2 linked regions of the Pseudorhodoplanes sinuspersici genome follow. The protein of the gene in region 1 interacts with the protein of each later gene in a pairwise test. Links are inferred from orthologs where the notes say so. Each region holds a gene or a part of one and is shown in the gene's direction. Other genes may lie near its edges.

Region 1 (3,237 bases):
GGGCGCTTGGCGGAGCGTTTGGCGGTCTTTCTGGGTTTGCGCATGCGGCGGCGCGTCCTCTTGATGAGCGGCGGTGCACCCCATAGCCCCGACAAAAAAGGCCTGCAAGGCCAGTGATTTGTCCTGCGCCGGCGGCGTCCTGGCTGCGTCCGCCCGCGACATTGCAATTGGGGCGGGCGCCGCTATAGTCCGCGCCGTTTTCGGGCGCGGTGTTCGCGCCGGACCCCTCAAAGAGGCCCGTTCGATGCTCATTACGCCCGCCTATGCGCAGGCCGCCGGTGGCGACAGCTCCATGCTGGTATCGCTGCTTCCGTTCGTCCTGATCTTCGTCATCATGTACTTCCTGATCCTGCGTCCGCAGCAGAAGCGCGTGAAGCAGCACCAGGAGATGGTGAAGAATGTTCGCCGTGGCGATACGGTTGTCACATCGGGCGGTCTGATCGGCAAGGTGACCAAGGTGATCGACGATGACCAGCTCGAAATCGAGCTGGCGGACGGCGTGAAAGTGCGGCAGGTGCGCCAGATGGTCAGCGACGTTCGCGCCAAGGGCGAGCCGGTGAAGGGCGAGCCGGCCAAGACCGAAAGCTAATCTCAGCGGGGCGCGCCGGGCTGAATTGTTGACAATGCGATACTAAATTATCGAGTTGTCGAAGCTCCGGACTATTCGCGATAACGGGTTAAACCCATGCTTTATATTTCCCGCTGGAAGATGCTGGCGATTCTCGCGACGACGCTGATCATTTGCTCGTTCGCGATTCCGAATTTCTTCCCGCAGAGCGTTGTCGATAGCTGGCCGAAATGGGCCCAGCGCCACATCGTGCTGGGTCTCGATCTGCAGGGCGGTTCGCACATCCTGCTCGAAGTCGATTCGAACGCGGTTCGTCAGGAGAAGGTCAACGCGCTCCGCGACGACGTCCGCCGTGTCATTCGCGAGAATAAGTTGTCGCCGGCCAACGTGACGGTGAAGGGCAACTCGGTCGAGGTCCGCATTCGCGAGGGCGCCGACACCAAGTTGGCTTATCAAAAGCTGCAGGAATTGTCGCAACCGCTCGGCGGCCTGTTGCAGGCAACCGGTCAGCGCAGCGTCGATGTCGTCGATGTCGGCAATGGGGTTTTCCGTCTGACCGTGACCGAGCCGGCGCTGCTCGAACGCATCCGGCAATCGGTCGACCAGTCGATTCAGATCATCGAGCGCCGGGTCAACGAACTCGGCACGGTGGAGCCATCGATCCAGCGCCAGGGTGTGGACCGCATTCTGGTTCAGGTGCCGGGTCTGCAGGACCCGCAGCGTCTGAAAGAATTGCTCGGAAAGACAGCCAAGCTGACATTCCGCATGGTCGATATGACCACGACGCCAGAGCAGGCGCTGCAGGGCCGGGTGCCGCCGGATTCGGAATTGCTGTACGGCTCCGCCTCTGAAAACAAGCAGCCCTATGTCATTGAAAAGCAGGTGGTCGTTTCCGGCGAAGACCTGGTTGACGCTCAGCCTGGTTTTGATCAGCGCACCAGCGAGCCGATCGTTTCGTTCCGCTTCAACAGCAATGGTGCGCGCCGCTTCGCGCAAGCCACTCAGGAAAATGTCGGCCGCCCATTCGCCATTGTGCTCGATAACGAGGTGATTTCCGCACCCGTGATCCGCGAGCCGATCATCGGCGGCTCCGGTCAGATTTCCGGCAACTTCACGGTGCAGTCGGCCAACGACTTGGCGATTCTTCTGCGGGCGGGCGCGCTGCCGGCGCCGCTGACCATCATCGAAGAGCGGACCGTGGGAGCTGGTCTTGGTCAGGATTCGATCGACAAGGGTATCCGCGCCGCCTGGATAGGCTCGCTGGCGGTCATCATCTTCATGTTCGCGACTTACGGATTATTCGGGTTGTTCGCGAATATCGCCGTGGCGATCAACGTGGCGATGATCTTCGGCATCCTGTCGCTGCTGAACGCCACGCTGACGCTGCCGGGCATTGCCGGTATCGTGCTGACCGTCGGCATCGCGGTGGATTCGAACGTGCTGATTTACGAGCGCATCCGCGAAGAGGTGCGGGCGGGGCGCTCGGCGCTCAATGCCATCGATGCCGGGTTCCAGCGCGCTTTGGCGACCATTCTGGACTCCAATATCACGACCTTCATCGCGGCCGCCGTGCTGTTCTATATCGGCACCGGCCCGGTGCGCGGCTTTGCCGTGACACTCGGCATTGGCATTCTCACGACGGTCTTCACTGCTTTCACCTTCACGCGCCTCCTCGTGGCGCTGTGGGTGCGCTGGTTCCGGCCGCGCACTGTCCCGATCTGATCGAGTAGGTCCTCCGTGCATATACCGCTTCTCCGCATAGTCCCGGACGACACCAAGTTCGATTTCATGCGCTTCCGGCGCATCAGCTTTCCTGTGTCGGCACTGCTGTCGATCGCGGCGATGCTGCTGTTCTTCTTCAACGGGCTGAATTTCGGCGTCGACTTTGTCGGCGGTACGTTGATGGAGATCCAGTCGAAGTCCGGACCGGCCGACCTCGCGCGCCTTCGCTCGAACATGGGCGCGCTCAATCTCGGCGAAGTCCAGTTGCAGCAATTCGGTAGTCCGACCGACGTCCTCATCCGCATTCCACAACAGCCCGGCGGCGAAGTTGCGCAGCAGCAGGCGGCTCAAAAGGTGCGGAATGCGCTCGGCGATGGCTTCGAGATCCGCCGGACGGAAGTGGTCGGCCCCCGCGTTTCGACCGAACTCCTGGCTTATGGCATGATCGGACTGCTGCTCGCGGTCTGCGCCATCTTTGTCTATCTCTGGTTCCGGTTCGAATGGCAGTTCGCCCTCGGCGCGATGATCGCCAACGTGCACGATCTCGTGCTGACCATCGGCTTCATGTCGCTGACCCAGATTGATTTCGATCTGACCAGCATTGCGGCTTTGCTGACGATTCTCGGCTATTCGCTCAACGACACCGTCGTCATCTATGACCGCATCCGCGAGATGCTGCGCCGCTATAAGAAGATGCCGATCGCGGACCTTCTCAACATCTCGGTCAACTCGACACTGTCACGCTCGGTCATCACCCACGTCACCGTCACGCTGGCCTTGCTGGCGCTGTTCTTCTTCGGCGGCAATGCGATCCATTCCTTCACCGCGACGATGCTGTTCGGCGTGGTGCTGGTCGGCACCTATACGTCGATCTTCATTGCCGCTCCGATCCTGATCTATCTCGGCGTCGGTCTTGGCCGTCAGGAAGCCGACGAGCCGGCACCGGC
Region 2 (3,355 bases), 3.1 Mb from region 1 along the record:
GGCAAGGCCAGCGGTCTTTTGACTCATGTCTCGATGATGATCGCCGGGCTCGGCATCTGTGCGCCGCTGCTGGCGCAGCATCGTTTCGAGGAGATTTTTATCGTTGCCGAGATTGCCGCTTACCTTGTCATCGCCGTCGGCTGTCTGCGTTGTCTTTCGGTGCTGCATTCGCGCCGCAAGACCGTGGCCGGCAAAATCTCGAAACTGCACATGCAGCGTGAGCTGATCATCCGCCACGAGCTTTACCGCGTATGCATCAATAGCTCGATCTATCTCACCATCTTCGTCTTCCTCAGCCTGCCGTTTCTGCTGTGGTGGCAATAAGCGCAACCTGAGTCTGTCCGATGAAATTCACCCTGTCCTGGCTCAAAGAGCATCTCGACACCGACGCCACGCTCGACGAGATCGTGACCAAGCTCACGATGATCGGACTTGAAGTTGAAAGTGTCGAAGATCCGGCGAAGAAGTTCGCGCCGTTCAAGGTGGTCGAGGTCATCTCCGCCGTGCAGCATCCGAATGCTGATCGGCTGCGCGTGTGCATGGTCAATACCGGCGAAGGCGCGCCGATCCAGATCGTCTGCGGCGCGCCGAATGCGCGCGGCGGCATGAAGGCGGTGCTGGGCACGCCCGGCACGTATATCCCGGCAAAGAACATCACGCTCAGCGTCGGCAAGATCCGCGGCGTCGAAAGCCACGGCATGCTGATTTCCGGGGCCGAGGTCGAATTCTCCGACGATCATGACGGCATTATCGAAATGCCGGCCGATGCACCTATTGGAAAGCCGTTCGCGGAAGTGCTCGGCCTCAACGATCCGGTGATCGAGATCAACCTGACGCCGAACCGCGCCGACTGCACCGCCGTCAGCGGCATTGCGCGCGATCTTGGCGCCACCGGCATCGGCAAATATCTGGAGCGCACGCCGAAGTCCGTGAAGGGCACATTCCCCTGCCCGGTGCAGGTGAAGCTCGATTTCGGATCGACCCCGTCGCTTTGTCCGGGCTTCGCTCTGCGGCTCGTGCGTGGCGTCAAGAACGGCCCGTCGCCGGAATGGCTGCAGAAGCGCCTGACCGCAATCGGCCTGCGCCCGATCAATGCGCTGGTCGACATCACCAATTTCATGACCTTCGATCGCGGCCGGCCACTGCATGTGTTCGATGCCAGGAAAGTGCATGGCAATCTCACCGTCCGCCGCGCCAAGGCGGGCGAGGAACTGCTCGCGCTCGATGGCAAGACCTACAAACTCGACGAGAGCATCTGTGTCATCGCCGACGAGAAGGGCGTCGAATCCCTTGCCGGCATCATGGGCGGCGAATTGTCGGGCTGTGACGAGACCACCACCGATGTGCTGATCGAATCGGCTTTGTGGGAGCCGATCAACATCGCGCAGACCGGCCGCAAGCTCGGCATCAACTCGGATGCCCGCTACAGATTCGAGCGCGGCGTCGATCCGAATTTCATGGTGCCGGGCCTCGAACTCGCCACACAGTTGGTGCTCGATCTCTGCGGCGGCGAACCGTCGGAGAACGTGGTCGTCGGCGGCGCGCATGTTGACGATCGCCCGATCGAATTCCCGGTCGATGAAGTGAAGCGCCTTGCCGGCCTTGACGTATCGCTGACGGAGATGAAGCGCATTCTCGGCCATCTCGGCTTCTTCGTGGCCGGCAGCGGCAAGACGGTGAAAGTCGCTGTGCCGTCATGGCGCGCCGATGTCGAAGGCAAGGCCGATATCGTCGAAGAGATCGTCCGTATTGTCGGCGTCGATGAAGTGCCGCTGACGCCGTTCGAGCGTGGCGATGCGCCGCGCAAACCCGTGCTGACCACCATCCAGAATCGCACGCGCAAGGCCAAGCGCGCTCTGGCTGCACGCGCACTGGCGGAAGCGGTGACCTGGTCGTTCATCGCAAAGCCGCAGGCGGAATTGTTTGGCGGGGGACAGCCGGAATTGGCGCTCGCCAATCCGATTGCGTCCGATCTGTCGGATATGCGGCCAAGCCTTATTCCAGGTCTCGTCGCGGCGCTTCAACGCAATGTCGATCGCGGTTTGCCGGATGTCGGCCTGTTCGAAGTCGGTCAGATTTTCAAAGGCGACCAGCCCGAGGATCAATTCATTGCCGCCGCCGGCTTGCGGCATGGCCTGTCGCGCGGCACCGGCATTGGCCGCACCTGGATCAAGGATGGCGTCGAGGCTGACACTTTCGATGCCAAGGCCGATGCGTTGGCCGTGCTCGCAGCAGCCGGCGCGCCAATGCAGGCGCTGCAGATCGTGCCCGGCGGGCCTGCGTGGTTGCATCCCGGCCGCTCCGGCACCATCCAGATGGGTCCGAAGAACGTGTTCGGCTATTTCGGCGAATTGCATCCGCGCGCGCTGGAAGCGCTGAAAGCCGATGGTCCGATCGTCGGCTTCGAAGTGATCCTTGATCGCATTCCCGAGCCGAAGGCAAAGCCCACACGCGCCAAGCCGCTGCTGGAGATCTCACCCTTCCAGCCGGTGTCGCGCGACTTCGCATTCCTGGTCGACAGCAGCGTGAAGGCGGACGACGTCGTGCGCGCGGCCCAGAATGCCGACAAGAAGCTGATCACCGGCGTCACGGTGTTCGACGTCTATGAAGGCAAGGGCGTCGAGCCGGGCAAGAAATCGCTCGCGATCGCGGTGACCATCCAACCGCGCGACAAGACGATGACGGACCAGGAGATCGACGCACTCGCGTCGAAGGTCGTAGCGGACGTGACGAAGCGAACCGGTGGCACGCTGCGCGCATAACCACATGCGCGCTCTGTGTGTTCACATTGCCGTTTGTTAACGCACGCTGCGTCTGATCGTCGCCATCGCGCCGCATTTCACCGCTTCAGAGTTATCTTGCGTAGAGCTTGTTGCGCTCGATTATTCTCAGGAGAAATGACGGTATGACTGTATTGAAATCCTTGACGCTGTCTGCACTGGCTGTTGCAGGCGCGCTGGCTGTATCGCCGGCCTCCGCAGCTCCTGTGATGCGCGGCATCGCACCGGCTGCGTCGACGCAGAATGAGATGGTGCAACACGTTCAGTGGCGCCGGCACGGTTATTACGGTGGACGACGCGGCTATTATTACGGCGGCCCTCGCTATTACCGTCGCAACAACAGTGGCGCTGTAGCTGCCGGTGTTCTCGGCGGGCTTGCCGTCGGCGCCATGATCGGCGCAGCCGCGGCCTCTGCTCCCCCTCCGCCGGCTTACGCACCTGCGCCGGTTTACGGCGGTAACGACTGGCTTGCCTATTGCTCGTCGAAGTATCGCTCGTTCGATCCGGCGTCCGGCACCTATCTCGGTTATGACGGCCTGCGTCATCCGTGCCAGTAATTTTCGCGCATCATGTGC

The links.
Region 2: the proteins of secD (region 1) and pheT interact in binary tests that used the Escherichia coli proteins (3 or more experiments, as listed by UniProt). The link is inferred for Pseudorhodoplanes sinuspersici from one-to-one orthologs.

The regions. Positions count from the first base shown.
Region 1 is NZ_CP021112.1:4,900,158-4,903,394, reverse strand. The notes cover bases 69-2,987. They hold secD (protein translocase subunit SecD), read left to right. Parts: upstream 69-685; coding sequence 686-2,290; downstream 2,291-2,987. Other genes in these bases: secF (protein translocase subunit SecF), read left to right, coding at 2,357-2,987; yajC (preprotein translocase subunit YajC), read left to right, coding at 245-589. Outside these bases: CAK95_RS23880 (ATP-binding protein), read right to left, coding at 1-44; more of secF, read left to right, coding at 2,988-3,237. UniProt on the Escherichia coli protein: Part of the Sec protein translocase complex. Interacts with the SecYEG preprotein conducting channel. SecDF uses the proton motive force (PMF) to complete protein translocation after the ATP-dependent function of SecA.
Region 2 is NZ_CP021112.1:1,835,455-1,838,809, reverse strand. Bases 17-3,053 are described here. They hold pheT (phenylalanine--tRNA ligase subunit beta), read left to right. Parts: upstream 17-344; coding sequence 345-2,762; downstream 2,763-3,053. Other genes in these bases: CAK95_RS09010 (BA14K family protein), read left to right, coding at 2,906-3,053; CAK95_RS09020 (hypothetical protein), read left to right, coding at 17-324. Outside these bases: more of CAK95_RS09020, read left to right, coding at 1-16; more of CAK95_RS09010, read left to right, coding at 3,054-3,337.